Regions from separate parts of the Amedibacterium intestinale genome, predicted to be linked through region 1. Evidence: a T-box and tRNA genes for the amino acid it is inferred to sense, from the RefSeq annotation. Region 1 holds a T-box; the other holds one or more tRNA genes.
The links. A T-box is a leader RNA that pairs with one kind of tRNA and senses whether it is charged. The one in region 1 lies ahead of alaS (alanine--tRNA ligase), so its partner is inferred to be a tRNA-Ala.
Positions count from the first base shown of each region.

Region 2: it has a tRNA-Ala gene. The T-box ahead of alaS (alanine--tRNA ligase) is inferred to sense a tRNA for this amino acid. The anticodon was not compared.

Region 1 is NZ_AP019711.1:469,475-477,753, forward strand. Features, by position in the region: gene recD2 (SF1B family DNA helicase RecD2) at 1-1,757, shown strand, start outside; gene A9CBEGH2_RS12325 (hypothetical protein) at 1,805-1,981, shown strand; gene A9CBEGH2_RS02375 (AI-2E family transporter) at 2,003-3,094, shown strand; T-box leader at 3,139-3,334, shown strand; gene alaS (alanine--tRNA ligase) at 3,368-5,992, shown strand; gene A9CBEGH2_RS02385 (IreB family regulatory phosphoprotein) at 6,053-6,313, shown strand; gene ruvX (Holliday junction resolvase RuvX) at 6,310-6,723, shown strand; gene A9CBEGH2_RS02395 (DUF1292 domain-containing protein) at 6,758-7,009, shown strand; gene mltG (endolytic transglycosylase MltG) at 6,996-8,057, shown strand; gene udk (uridine kinase) at 8,067-8,279, shown strand, end outside.
Region 2 is NZ_AP019711.1:1,548,328-1,556,606, forward strand. Features, by position in the region: gene A9CBEGH2_RS07905 (cytochrome B) at 1-211, shown strand, start outside; gene A9CBEGH2_RS07910 (SNF2 helicase associated domain-containing protein) at 342-3,566, shown strand; gene A9CBEGH2_RS07915 (sporulation initiation factor Spo0A C-terminal domain-containing protein) at 3,622-3,987, opposite strand; gene A9CBEGH2_RS07920 (IS1/IS1595 family N-terminal zinc-binding domain-containing protein) at 4,298-5,179, shown strand; tRNA gene A9CBEGH2_RS07925 (tRNA-Ala) at 5,439-5,514, shown strand; gene A9CBEGH2_RS07930 (hypothetical protein) at 5,651-5,920, shown strand; gene lpdD (prenylated flavin chaperone LpdD) at 6,302-6,634, opposite strand; gene A9CBEGH2_RS07940 (LysR family transcriptional regulator) at 6,696-7,571, shown strand; gene A9CBEGH2_RS07945 (UbiX family flavin prenyltransferase) at 7,807-8,279, opposite strand, start outside.

The DNA.
Region 1 (8,279 bases):
TTGAAGAAGGTATTTTAGAAGAAAAGGAAGATGACATTTCGTACTTTTTTTCAAAATTCGGGATAGGTGTTCAAACAGCCAAAAAAATTGAAAATATTTATGGGAATAATACAATAGAAGTCATAAAACAAAATCCTTATCAATTGCTTGAAGAAGTTGATGGTGTGGGTTTTAAGACTGCTGATAAATTAGCAAGAGATTTATCTGTTTCTTTGGATGATCCACGTCGTATAAAAGCTATTATTGTTCAATTAGTCCAGCAATGGTGTAATTCTACTGGTGATACATATATAGAAATAGAAAAGCTTTATAAAAAAATTCAAAAAGAATTTCATGATTTAGATGTTGAAGCTTACTTACAGGAGATTTTAGATGAAGGAATCTTAATAAAAGAAGATAAAAACATTTATTATCATAAACAATTTGAAGCAGAAAAATATATATCTTCATTTTTATTTGATTTTCCTTATGTCGAACAGCCATTTTCGTATATAGAAACTTTGGGTGATGATATTGAAAATATAGAAGATGAATTGCATATCGAATATGAGAAAATTCAGAAACAAGCATTTCATAATTTTTTTCTACATCCTTTTTCTATCATTACAGGTGGACCTGGGACAGGAAAAACAACAATTGTACAAGGACTTATTTCGCTCTATAAAAAATACTATCCTTTAGATACGATAGCTTTATGTGCTCCAACTGGTCGTGCATCAAAACGATTAAGTGAAATTTGTCAAAATGTAAAAGTTTCTACTATACATTCTTTATTACATTGGGATTTAGAATCAAATACATTTTTGAAAAATGAAAAAGAATTATTGGATTGTGATCTTTTAGTTATTGATGAGTTTAGTATGGTTGATCAGCAACTTTTTCAAGCACTATTGAAATCAGCAAAACTTGTTAAAAAGATTTTATTAATTGGAGATGAAAATCAGTTAGCCAGTGTTGGATGTGGCAGTGTTTTAAAAGACTTGATTACATCCTCCTTATTCCCTTTGACACGTTTAGAAAAAATATTTCGCCAAAAAGAAGGCAGTGATGTAATCACACTTGCTCATGAAATAAATGAAGAGAATGTTACTGTGTTGGAACAGGGTAATGATATAGCATTTTTTTCCTGTGAAAACTATGAAGTAAAAGATATCTTGATTCCTATAGTGTCAAATGCATTGGAAAAGGGTTATTCTATAAAAGACATTCAAGTTTTGGCGCCTATGTATGGTGGTGTTGCAGGTATTGATGCATTAAATAATACTTTGCAAAAAGTACTGAATCCTCAAGATGGTTATAAAGATGAAATAAAAGTTGGATATCGCGTTTTTCGTGTTGGGGATAAAATCTTACAATTAAAAAATCAGCCAGATGAAAATGTATATAATGGTGATATTGGAGAAATAATTGCTATAGAATATGCAGATGAAAATGCATTATCTAAAAATGTAATTCTGGCAGATTTTGATGGCAATTTTGTAGAATACAGTGGAGAACAAATTTCTAATATTACACATGCATATTGTATATCTATCCACAAAGCTCAGGGAAGCGAGTATCCTATTGTGATTATGCCTGTTGTAAAAGATTATGCATTTATGTTAAGTAAACGTTTGCTTTATACTGGTGTAACACGTGCAAAAAAAAGTCTGGTATTGCTTGGGTCTAAAGAAGTGTTCTTAAAATATATTCATTTACAGGAAAGACATATTCGTAAGACAACTTTAAAAAAGCATATCTTAGAAAAATTTGAATAATTTATTCTTAATTACTCACACTAGTAGTACAACAGGAGGTAATTTAGATGAATAAATGTATGTTTGCGGCAATGACCGGACTTATTGTTGGAATGTATTTAGGTTATACAAAAGATGATGAAATTGAAGATTTTTGTCGTCAGTCTAAAAGAGCTAAGAGAAAAATGAAGAAGACTTACCATAAAACTATGGATAACCTAATGAATTACATGGAATTAGATTAAACCCTAACGGGTTTTTTCTTTATGAAAAATAAACTAAATATTGTATCTGATTTTTGTAAGAGTCTTCTTCCTATGGTTCTGTTTTTGCTGGTAATAGTGCTTTTATGCAAACAATTACATATATCAGAATCTCTACTCTCTTTATATAAAGCGATTTTGCCTATAGTTACTGGAATTGTAATATCATTTTTATTACAGCCATTCATTGACAAACTATCAAAATATATGAAGGTAAATAGAGCGGTCATGCTTGTCTATATGGGGGTATTTGTGCTCTTATGTATTTTTTTAATTATCCTTTTACCTCTTTTGTATCAACAAATTAGTGAATTATTATACTTATTACCTAAACTATTTACGAACATTCGTTCTTTTTTTGAACAATATCTAAGTAGTGTTGATGTACAGTCTTTTATAGATAAACAGGATATAAAAAAACTTTATGATGGTATTTTTTCTCAGATACAGGGCATGGTTTCAACAACTGTTTTTTTCTCTATAGCTTATGTAAGTGCTTTTTTTATTTCTATAGATCTTTCTTTTTGGAAAAAGGTAATTCATAAAACAATACCTGTCCATAAACGATATTATACTTTTTATCATACTTTTAGCAGTGTTGTCTTTCAGTATTTAACAGGAACCATCGTTGATATGCTATTTATTGCGATATCATCGTTTATTGTTTTATTCTTATTTCATTTTCCAAATGCATTTTTATATTCTGTGTTATTAGCATTTTTAAATTTATTTCCGTATATAGGAGCTACTATAGGAATTGTTTTAATTGGGATTATTGCTTTACTTGAATATAGTAGTTTTCCATGGGTGTTATTTATTGTTATTTTTATTTTACAACAGATAGAAGGTAATTTAGTGCAGCCAATGATTTTTCATAAGACAATGCATGTTCGACCTTTATTAACATTTGTGTTTCTTTTCATAATGGAGGCAATATTTGGAATATTTGGTGCTTTATTATCTCCTATTGCTGCTGCTATGACACAAATTGCAATTCGAAGCTGGATGCATTCTAAAACAAATGATTCAATTGGAAAATGGGAAGATATCTGGATTGATTTTGATGAGGCTGTCGCAAGTGAAAAAAGTAGATGATAGTTGCATGTAGAAAAAGAATTTGTTATAATATGCAAGTCAATAAGAAGATAATGAAAAAGAGGAGTACATGTAGATTCTGGCTTAGAGAGAAGACGGTTGGTGAAAGTCTTTGCATGAAGCTATGTGGAAGGCTGCTTTGGAGTCTTCACGTATCGTCGGCGTTAACGATTTGTAACAGAGGTGTGCTTTGCAGAAAGTGAACTAGGATGGTACCGCGTAATCTATTACGTTCCTGGAAAGGGACGTTTTTTTATGTTTAAGGAGGAAGTTATGAAACAATTAACTGGTAATGAAATTCGACAGATGTTCTTAGATTATTTTAAAAAGAACGGACATATGATTGAACCAGGCGCAAGCCTTGTTCCACATAACGATCCTACTTTGTTATGGATCAATGCAGGGGTAGCTGCTTTAAAAAAATATTTTGATGGTTCTGTAAAACCAGATAGTCCACGCATTGCGAATGCGCAAAAATCAATACGTACAAATGATATTGAAAATGTAGGAAAAACGGCACGTCATCATACATTCTTTGAAATGCTTGGAAATTTCTCTATTGGGGATTATTTTAAACCTGAAGCAATTCATTTTGCATGGGAATTTTTAACAAGTCCAGAGTATATTGGATTTGAAAAAGATAGACTGTATATTACGGTTTATAAAGATGATCAGGAAGCTTATGATATTTGGACAAAAGAATGTGGTGTTGATCCATCACACTTGCTGCGTACTGAAGGAAATTTCTGGCAGATTGGTGAAGGACCATGTGGACCAGATACAGAAATTTTTTACGATCGTGGAGAAAAATATGATCCAGAAGGGTTAGGAGAAAGAGCTTTCTTTGAAGAATTAGAAAATGATCGTTATATTGAAGTATGGAATGTTGTATTTTCACAGTTTGATGGAAAAGAAGGAGTCGATCGCAAAGATTATAAAGAACTTCCACAGAAAAATATAGATACTGGAATGGGATTGGAACGCTTGACTTGTCTTATTCAGGATGGAGAAACAAACTTTGATACAGATTTATTTTTGCCTTTGATTCATGCAACAGAAGCTTACACAAATTTGAAATATAGTGATCCAAAAAATAAAATGGCATATCGTGTAATTGCGGATCATATCCGTACAGTTACATTTGCTTTAGCGGATGGTGCTTTATTCTCAAATGAGGGAAGAGGTTATGTACTTCGTCGTGTACTGCGTAGAGCTGTTCGTTTTGGTAAAAAATTAAAAATTGAAGATTCTTTTATGTATAAACTGGTTCCTGTAGTTTATGAAATCATGAAAGATTTCTATCCTTATTTGGAAGAAAAACTGGATTATATCGCAAAACTTGTAAAAGTGGAAGAAGAACGTTTTCATACAACTTTAGCAGACGGTGAAAAACTGTTAATGGATGTGATGGAAGCTAATAAAGAATCAAAAATGATTGATGGAAAAACAGCTTTCAAACTTTATGATACATATGGATTCCCAATGGAGCTGACAATGGAAATTGCACAGGAAAGTGGGTATACTGTTGATAAAGCTGGTTTTGATGAAGAAATGAACAAACAAAGAGAACGTGCAAGAAATGCACGTGAAGATGCAGAATCTATGAGCAGTCAATCAGCTGATTTGATGAACTTTACAGAAGAAAGTACATTTGTTGGATATGATGAAAGAATGTGCAAAGCTCATGTTATTGGCTTGTTTAAAGATGGGCATAAAGTGGAAGAATTAAATGATGAGGGAGACGTAATTTTTGATACGACTGTTTTCTATGCAGAAAGTGGAGGACAGGTTGGAGATTGTGGACTTATCGAAGGAGGAGTAACTGCTAAGGTAGTTAATACAATCAAAGCACCTCATAAACAACATTTACACCATGTTGTAATTGAAAACGGAAGTCTTCATATAGGAAGTCAGGTTACATTGTCCGTAGATAATGCAAAACGTGATGTTATCACAAGAAATCACTCATGTACACATTTGCTGCAGAGTGCATTAAAAAATATCGTAGGTTCCCATATTCAGCAGGCAGGAAGCTATGTAAATCATGAATATTTACGTTTTGATTTTACACATTTTGAAAAAGTTGGTGAAGAGCAGTTAAAACAGATTGAAGAGCTTGTAAATCAGTATATTGCAGGACACTATGCTGTTACAAAAGTAGAAATGCCAATTGAAGAAGCGAAAAAAAGTGGAGCTACTGCATTGTTTGATGAAAAATATGGAGATATCGTTCGTGTAGTAACGATGGGAGATGTATCAAAAGAGTTTTGTGGAGGCTGCCATGTAAACAACACGCAGGAAATAGGTCTTTGTAAAATCATCAGTGAAGAAAGTATAGGTTCAGGAGTTCGTCGTATTACTGCAAAAACAGGATATGAAGCATATAGAGAATTCGCTGAAGAAGAAACTATGTTAAAAAACATTGCTTCAGATTTAAAATTAAAAGGAATTTCAAAAGTCGAAGAAAAAGTAGCTCAGGTGCTGAATGAAATGGCAACATTGAAAAAAGAACTTGCTGCTTTGCAAAATGAAATGTTTACACTGAAAGCTAAAGAATTAAAAGAAGAAATTAAAGAATGCAATGGAAAAAACATATTAGTAAAACGTCTTGATGGTGCAGATGCAAATGCATTGAAGGATATTGTTTCTTCTTTGAAAGCAGAAACAGAAAATATTGTAGTGTTCTTTGGCAGTGTTGTGAATGATAAAGTAGTATTTGTTGCTGGTGCAGATAAATTGGCAATTAGTACTGGTATTAAATGTGGAGACTTGGTAAAAGAAGCTGCTGCAGTCTGTGATGGAAAAGGTGGAGGAAGACCAGACCTTGCTCAATCAGGAGGAAAAGATATTACTCGTATTGATGAAGCATTGGAAATGATTAAAAATAAACTTTCTTAGGGTTTTCATTTAACATAAAGTACGATAAAATATAAGAAGATAAACGAAGGAGGTAATACGATGAAAGATGTTACAGAGACTATGGCATTTAAATCCGAAGATTTAAAACGTGATAATATCAAACATGTATTACAAGAAGTAAAAAGAGCACTTGACGAAAGAGGATATAATTCTGTAAATCAATTGGCAGGTTATTTGATTAGTAATGATCCTGCATATATATCTTCTCATAATAATGCTCGTACGATTATTCAAACGGTTGAACGTTATGAGATTATTGAAGAACTTGTTCGAAGTTATTTGGAAGAAGAGGGCGAATGAAAACATTAGGATTAGATTTAGGAAGTCGTACGTTGGGTGTTAGTGTAAGTGATGTTTTAGGGATGATAGCTCGTCCAGTAGAAACGATTCGATTTGCAGATGATGATTATGATTCTGCTTTTGAACAGGTAAAAAAATACATAAAAGAATTTCAAGTAAAGACCGTTGTCTTAGGATTACCAAAACATATGAATGGAGATATAGGGGAACGTGGAGAAATTTCGATTATGTTCAAAGAAAAACTGGAAACATTAGGATTAGAAGTTGTCTTATGGGATGAGAGATTAACCACAGTAGCTGCACAGAAAATATTAATCAGTGCAGATGTATCTAGAAAAAAAAGAAAAAAGATAATAGATCAGATGGCTGCTGTACAAATTTTGCAAAGTTATCTGGATAGTAAAAATTAGGGGCTATATGCCCCTTGCTTATAGGAGGTAAAATATGCTGGATTCAAATAGTCTTTATGTAACAGATGAAAATGGAAATGAGAAACGAATGGAAATTTTGTTTACGTTTGATGATGAAAGTCGTAATAAGCGATATGTTGTTTTTGCAGATCCGGAAGTAGAGAGTGATGAGGTGTTTGCTTCTGCTTATGATGATGATGGACATCTGCTTCCTGTAGAGACAGAGGAAGAATGGCAGATGATTGAAGAAGTAATCGGGGCTTTCCAGGATGATGAAGAGGAATAAAAAGCTATGGATCATTGCTGGTGCAATAGCGATTGTACTTGTAATTATAATAGGCGGAATTTTATACTATAATTCTCAATTAAAAGCAGTTTCTAAACAGAAAGATGAAGTTATATTCGAAATCAAGCAAGGAGAACCACAACCTGAAATTTTAAAATCTTTAGAAAAAGAAAATCTTATAAAAAATGCTGATATGGCAAAGATCTGTTTGAAATTGAATGGATTGAGTGATATGAAATATGGTATTTTTAAGCTGGATCGCTCATGGGATACAAAACAAATTTTGGAAACGCTAAATGATGCTACAAAAGCGAAGCAAAATGAAACAATGATTACTTTTAAAGAAGGCATGTGGGCAAAAGATGTTGCACTTACATTGGAAAAAGAATTAGGCGTTTCATCAAAAGAATTAATATCTTTATGGAATGATGATGCGTATCTGAATACTTTGATTCAGAAATATCCATTTTTGACAAAGGATATTTTGAATGAAAATGTTCGTGTAAAATTAGAAGGTTACTTGTTCCCTGAAACTTATGTTTTTAGTAAAAAGGCTACTACTGAACAGATTACAGAAACATTCCTTGATCATTTTTTAACAATTTATCAAAAATATGAGAAGGATATCAAAGAAAGTGGTCAAAGCATACATGATATTATAAAACTAGCAAGTATGGTTCAGTATGAGGCTAGTACGAAAAAGGATATGGAATTAGTTGCAGGTGTATTTTATAATCGTTTGAAAAAAGGTATGAAACTGGAGTCAAGTGTTACAGTTTGTTATGCTTTATATGATGATTTAACAAGTGGAGAAGATTGTGAAATTCAATATAATATCGATTCTCCATACAATACATATAAGAATGAAGGTCTTCCTGTTGGTCCTATTTTAAACCCAGGAGAAGATGCTATTGCGGCTGTTTTACATCCTGAAAAGAGTGATTATTTGTATTTTGTTGCAGATATCTATGGTGATGGAAAAGTTTATTATGCGAAAACATATGACGAACAGTTAAAGAATCAGGAAAAATTTAATTTAAATAAGTAGGTAGTGAATATGAAGAAACCATTGATTATAGGAATTGCCGGTGGAAGTGCTTCTGGTAAATCGTCTATCTCTGCACAATTAAAAGAACGTTATGAACAAAGTGGTTCGGTTGTTATCATTCGACAGGATGACTACTATAAAGATCAAAGTGAAAAAACGATGGAAGAACGAGTGAAAACAAATTACGATCATCCATTTGCGTTTGATAATGATTTATTAGTA
Region 2 (8,279 bases), 1.1 Mb from region 1:
TGTTTTCCTATGTGCTCTTTTATCTTTTTTAAGCGGGCAGCTCGTTCAACTTCCTTTTATGCTCATTTCCAAAAAAGTAACCCTTCTTTATATTCTTTCAGGACTACAGGTATCTATCCCGCAGGGAATCGTATCAGGTATCTTCTGTTTTATCTGTTACAAACCTGTATACAATATATTACATAGAATAGAAACAAGAAATTTACATTAAACAACAATATATAATATAAAAGTTTCAGTAATGAAGCTTTTTCTTTTATTAAAATCCCATATTTTTTGATTATGCTCCATATAATCACTAAAAAAATGGTACAATAATATGATGAAGACGGGGTGTTACAATGGAAATTACAGATGTTCAGATTCGCGAATTTGCGCATAATGATACAATTTTAAAAGAAGGAGAAGAATTGTGGAAAAACAATGCTGTTGTATCCTTTGATTTTGATGATTTTTCAAACCCAGACATTATCCTGATCAATGCAAATGTAAAAGATGAAAAAGGGTATCAGGAAGTAAATATGTCAATCGATAAAGATGATGTCATCATACGTGCACATTTATGTAACTGCAAACAGCACAGCGAACAGTTAAGCTGCAGACACTGTGTTGCTGTATTATATAAGGTAAAAGAAATTCTTGAAAAAAAATATCCATCAAAACAAGAACATACAGGAGATGATGCTACACTTGTCCAATTGCTGGAAACCTATGAAAAACAAAATGTATATGCTTCTTTGGCATACACTTTTCAGGAAAAAATGCATCTGGAACCTGTAATAGAAATCCATGATCATTCCTTTCTTGCCTTAACGCTAAAGATAGGAACCAATTATCGTTATATCATTAAAAATATCTCACAGCTGATAGATGACATTCAGGAACATGTCACAAAAGCCTATGGTAAAGAATTAGAATTTTTCCACCATTATGACAGTTTTGATGAGGAAAGCCAGAAATTGCTTGATTTTATTATTTCTCATATGCATGACTCTGTTTATATAAAAAAAGAAAATACATCACAGGCATGCCTAAAAAATAAAAGTTTATTATTAACACCAGATGCACTTGATTCTTTTTTCAATTTATATGCAGGAAAAGAAATCATGTATCGTTTTAAGGAAAAAACACTTACCAATCTGCATTTTGTAAAAACAAATCCATCTTTTACCTTAGATGTAAAAGAGAATCGCTCTACCGATAGTTTTTCCTTTAGGATAGAAGAAAAAGATAATGTAATACTAGAAGGCAGAAAACACCTGTATGTTTTACGAAAAGGCTTTTTATATCAATCCACTCCTTCTTTCTATATAAACATGCATCCTCTGATTCAATCTTTCTATTACGCAAAAAAAGAACTTTCTGTATCAAAACAATTAATGCCATCTTTTTATACAAACATATTATTAAATATAAAAGAGTATATTCAAATACAGGGAGATGATATATCTCTTTATGCCCCAATGCCTTTAGAATGCAAAGCCTATTTAGATATGCCTAAACATAACTGTATCAGTGTAAAACTTATTTACAGTTATGGAAAAATGGAATATAACGCATTTTTACAGCCTTTATTATCTTCTGGAAGAAATATCAAAGAAGAAATGGCAGTACGCTCTTTGTTATCAAGATATATAACACGTATTGATACCAATGAAGGAATCGTCTATATTGAAAATTCACAGGATGCGATGTATACATTTATTACACAAGGTGTTGATGAACTAACAAAAAAATGCATCATGTATGCAACAGAAGCATTCTCTCGCATGCAGGTACGCTCTTCAACTTCCATATCTATGGGAATACGTATGGAAAGTGATTTGCTGCATATTGACTTTGATACTTATGACTTTCCAAAAGAAGAACTGCAAAACGTATTGGAAGCCTATCGTTTAAATCGAAAATACTATCGTATGAAAGATGGTTCCTTTGTTAGTCTTGAAGACAATGCTTTACAGGAATTATCCTTATTGCTGGATGGAATGAATGTGAGCGCATCCCAATTAGAAAATGGAAATCTCATCGTTCCAAAGTATCGTTCCTTATATATAGATAAAAGTTTAGAAGATGCAGATATGATGAAAATTGATCGTGATGCCAGTTTCAAAGATATCATTCGTGGAATCCATAACATTAAAGATGCCGATTACCCTGTCCCTCCTAACCAGAAACATATTTTAAGAAACTATCAAAAGATTGGATATCGCTGGTTAAAAACAATGGCCAATTATGGCTTTGGCGGCATTTTGGCAGATGATATGGGAATAGGAAAAACCATACAGGTCATTACTTTATTAGAAGATGAAAGAATCCAGCATCCAGAAAGTGTTTCTCTGGTTATTTGCCCTAGTTCTTTACTGTTAAACTGGCAAAGTGAAATACAGAAATTCTCTAAAGATTTATCCTGCATCATGATTAGCGGTACAAGTGAAGAAAGAAAAAGACAAATACAAAACTGTAAATCATATGATGTCGTTATTACCTCGTATGATTATATAAAAAGAGATATTGAACAATATGAAGATGTTCTTTTTACATATCAAATTCTTGACGAAGCACAGTATATTAAAAATCATACAACTAAAAATGCAACTTCCGTAAAACAGATACAGGCGAAACATCGTTTTGCTTTAACTGGGACACCAATTGAAAACTCATTGGCAGAACTATGGTCGATTTTTGATTATCTTATGCCTGGATATTTATACAGCTATCCATACTTTAAAAAGCACTACGAATTTCCAATCGTAAAAGAAAATGACCCAGCTACAGTAAAAGAACTGCAGCGAATGGTAGAGCCTTTCATTCTTCGTCGTGTGAAAAAAGATGTATTAAAAGAATTGCCAGAAAAAATAGAAAAAACAATGATGATTGAACTGGATGAGGAAACTCGAAAATTATATATGGCAAATGTTAACAGCATGAAAGAAGATTTAAGAAAGAATCTAAATGAAAAAGGTGTTGCCGCAAGCAGGATTCTTGTATTAACGATGTTAACAAGACTTCGTCAGCTATGCTGTGATCCTCGCCTTGTCTATGAAAATTATGCTATGGTGGGAAATAAGATCAATGCCTGTATGGAATATATTGAAACTTGTTATGAATCAGGTAAAAAAGTACTGTTATTCTCCCAATTCACTTCTTTATTATCTTTATTAGAAGAAGAACTGCATAAGCGAAATATCCGTTATTACCTGTTAAAAGGATCAACGCCAAAAGATAAGCGACAGGAATATGTCAATGCTTTTCAAAATGACAATACCCCTGTATTCTTAATATCTTTAAAAGCTGGCGGTACCGGTTTAAATCTAACAAAAGCAGAAGTTGTTATCCATTTTGATCCATGGTGGAATATTTCTGCACAAAACCAGGCTACTGATCGTGCGTATCGTATTGGGCAGCATAACAACGTACAAGTAATCAAAATGATTGCGAAAGATACCATTGAAGAAAAAATCATGAAACTCCAAGATAAAAAACAAAGTCTTAGTGATACGATCATCCAGCAAAATGAAGGAATCATTACACAAATGAGCAAAGAAGAAATTTTAGATTTGTTCTAAACAAAAAGAACTGTGCGCAAAAAACACAGTTTTTTAAGGAAGAAAGAAAATATGTTTAATCCATCATTTGTGTTCGAACGACATCAACAATCATTGCGATAAATTCTTTATTACTCGGTTTGGCTCTTTGAAAATGGACAGTATTCCCAAATACAGAATGTATGGCAGAAATATCACCCCTAGCCCATGCTACTTCAATCGCATTTCGAATTCCCTTTTCCACACTATATACAGAAGTATCATAATAAATCGCTACCTTTACATATAGATGTTTCGTGATGTTTTTTAATAAAGCTGGATTTTCACATGCTGAAACTATCGCATGTCGTATATAATCATGACCAACAATGTGAGCAGGTATCCCTATTTCATGCAATAAATTTGTAACATTTACATAAATTGCCTTTCTTGAATTATCCATATTTGTTTCTTCCCCCACAAAGCAGATGCTTTCCATATTTTAATAAACACCCTTTTAAATTAAACAGCAAAGAGTTCAAAAAAATAGTCGAAAAATGTCGTATTTTACTCTTTTTTGTCGAATATTGCTTTCTCAATTCTTATCCTTCCCTTTTTTCAACTATATATAGTTAAAAAACTATAATATATACAAAATATATCTTTTAAATTATTTACGCTTAATTTAACCAATGGGTACCTAAATATAACTTCTTACATAAATAATGTAACAAATTGGTATATGATTATTTCAGAAACAGGAGGAACAATCCATGAAACAATCAGAATTATTAAAATCTATTGCTTCTTTAACACCATACCAAAAGAGAAAATTAGAAATCTATGTTATTGATGCTTTGAACCTTAATGAAGAAGACAGGGATTTGAAACCAAAACGCTGTCCATATTGTGGCAAGGAATCCAGAATGATCAAGAAAGGGTTTAAAAACGGGAAACAGCGTTATATGTGTAAAGATTGTAGTCATATCTTTACTTACAATTCACACACGATTACAATGTACTCCAAGATTGAAAGAAGCATGTTAAAAAAAATCGTATTAGATACATTAAGTTTTGTTTTCGTTAAAAAGACAGCAGCAGACTTGGATCTCTCTGTCCCCTGCATATTTGAAAATCGCCATAAAATACTTTGTTCACTGAAAGTATTATTATATAGCGAAAATATGAAATTAAGCGGAACCATAGAGATTGATGAAACTCTTGAGCTTGAAAGCCAAAAAGGGTGCAGGAAGATACAAAGAAAAGCCCGCAAACGAGGCGGGCCATCATCTTATAGAGGATTATTTCATGAACAAGTTTGTATCGTCACCACAACAGATAGAAATGGTCATGAGATATTCAAAGCAGTCGGTTATGGAAAACCAACCAAGAACAGTATACTAGAAAACTTCCTAAAAAATCTAGACCCAAAATCAATTCTATATTCCGATGGAGCATTTTGTTATGATGAACTAGCCAAAAAGGCAAACTGCAGTCTTGTACAATTAAAAATCACATTTGTCATACAACACCGTAGAACATATCAATACAGTGAACAGTATACATTCGCTAATAAAAGGTCAATTGGCTGGATACAGGGGTATCGCAACAAAATACATGAACCGATACATGAGCTTGTTTGTATTTGTTCGTAGATTTCAGGAAATGGATGATAATGAAAAACTGCCTATCATCTTACGAAGATTGAAAGATTTAAAGTTTACCATAACAAGAAAATCTTTAAAAACATATAATTTGCTTTATATTTAAGGATTCATTTGTTATCTAGGTACCTTCTTGTTAAATTAAGCGATTATTTATTTACTGTTTTTCCTTACTTATTTTATATTTCTTTTTCAAATAATATTGACATTTTATAAACTTAAATGATATTATTATTGAGCAGTAAAAATTGGGCTGTTAGCTCAGCTGGGAGAGCACCTGCCTTGCACGCAGGGGGTCAGCGGTTCGATCCCGCTACGGTCCACCATGAAAAACGATTAAGATTCCTCACAGGAATCTTTTTTTGTATAAAAATAAAAACCATGATATTTAACCTAGCACTTTTCTTTTTATCACATAGGATAAAGTGAGGATGATAAAACCTCAGGAAAGGAGATGTTAGTATGACTAACAATTGTGGATGTGAAAACAGAAGAAATCGTTGCTACAGAGGGAATGATCGTGGATTTGATCGTGAAGGGTACTGGAATCAAGATCGCAGATGCGGATGTGGATACTACAACCCTGAAGAAGTAGCACGAGCTGCAGAATTTGTTGCCAGAGCTACCAGAGAATTTGCTGAAGGTGACTTCAGTGAAAGAATGCACGAAAGCAACTGTGCTCGTCAAATGATGCGCTGCATGCGTCGTGGATGTGGATGCGGCTGGGAATAAACTAGCCAAAAGACCATGGGATAATAAATCCTGTGGTCTTTTTTAATGAAAGCAGAAAATCTTAATCATTAAATAATATCCATATACGTACATCTCTACATCATGCAATACTTGATGGTATCTTTCTGCATATAATTTTTACAATTCATTGTTTTCATCTTCGGCTTCTGCTAAAAAATTTCCTGTAATTGTTTATAACCCGCTTGCAGAATTTCTTCATGAATACCCTTTTTTGCTAATAAAAAAGCAGAACAAAAAATTTCTGTTCTACTCATTTAAATATCCCCTTGGGTATCATTTTTCTTCCCTCAAAACAAACAATGCATTGTTAATCACTTCTAAAATTTTATATCTATAATCCCTAAAGCTTAATAATTTGTTTTATCCATTTTTAAGCATATCATTAATATCTTCTTGGACTTTTTTCATAATCTTATTCATTTCCTCAGTACATATATCTTCTAAATGAATACCACATATACATGTAACAACACATTGAAATTTTAATACAGCAGCTTTCACATACATGGCTGCGACATGATCATCTTTATGTCCCACTTGATTCCAAATATTCATTGTTACATGCGTCTCACCACCTTTTAGATATGGCTGTCCAATAACAACACTGCCAATATGCCCATTTTCATTTTGAACATGAATAACCAAATCTTTTCCCATCCATTGCATAGTACGTTTTAAATGAATTTTTCTCATCGTTCATTTCCTTTCTTCTAAAATCATGATAAAATACTCCAATAAAGAATAGGTGATTATCATGACAATTGAACAATTACAATATTTTTACGCTGTTACTATCCATCAAACTTTTTCACAAGCAGCAGCAGAAATGAATATTACACAATCTGCGCTTTCAAAGCAGATTGCTAAACTCGAACAAGAGCTTGGTGTTTTCTTGTTTAATAGAAGCCACAGACAAATCACTCTTACAAATGCAGGTAAACAATTCTTAAAAGATACAGAGATTTTACTAGCTGACTACCAAAAGATGATAGAGAATCAATACACTTTAAAAACAAATCATAAAAATACACTTAAAATAGCTATGCTCCCTATCTTTTCACAATATGACCTAGCACATAAATTAAATGATTTTTCTAAAAAACATCCTTCTATTCACCTTGTGATTGATGAAATTGAAGAACGAGATCTCCAATATAAATTAGATTATCATGATTATGATATCTATATTCTAAGAGGAAACTATCATGCACTTGATTCATTCCAAAATATCCTTTTATATGAAGATGAGTTAGTAGCAGTTATATCTAAACAACATCCTCTTTCTCATCTTAAACAACTTTCCATTCAGCAATTAAAAACCGAAAAATTACTTTTACCTCCAAAATATACAAATATTTCAGATTTAGTTATTGAAGCCTGCCATCAGAATCACTTCAATCCTTATATCCATCGACATGGACGTATCGAAACGATTCTAAGCGCAGCAAGTGAAAATGAAGGAATCGCATTGGTAATGAAGAAATCCCTACATATTTTTCATCTTAATCAAGTGCTAGTTTTACCTTTTCAAGAACATATTCAAGGTAATATTTTTATGTACTATTCTTTAGATTCTCTGCACAAAGACATCATACAAGAATTCATTCAAGCAATACGCCCTGTTCAATAGAAGAAAGCAGTCGAAATGACTGCTCAGGTTGTTGACAAACTATATATTTTGAAAATATATAAAACCAATTTAAAAAAAGTGGTAGAAAGATTCCTTTTACTAGGTGATTTTTGGTAAATGATAGCTTAAAATCACCTGTTTTTTATACAAAAGTGGGGATAAAAAAAGACCGAATGACAAAGTCTGCTCAAAGAGCGACTTTGTCAACGGTCTGAGCAGTCGAAATGACTGCTTTTTATTTCCAGCGTTTAAAATCCTCTAATTCAATACCAAACTGTGATAATATTTTTCCTACAATATGTATTTCTAAATCATCTATTGATTGAGGCAATTGATAATAAGTTAACATCGGTGGCATAATCACAACACCAGACAGCTTTGATAAATAAGATAAATTATCAAGATGAATAGTTGAAAGTGGTGACTCTCTTGCCACAAGAATTAGTTTTCTTTTTTCTTTAATCATGACATCACAAGCTCTTAATAAAAGATTATCAGAATAACCATGGGCAATACCTGCAATTGTTTTCATAGAACATGGAATAACTATCATACCATCATTTTGAAAAGTACCACTTGCAATACTTGCGCCCAAATTATGATTATCATAAACAACATCAGCCATATCACAAATTTCCTTTAAGGAATAAGGTGTTTCTTGATGAAGTGTCATCTCAGCTCCGCGAGTCATAACCAGATGTGTTTCAA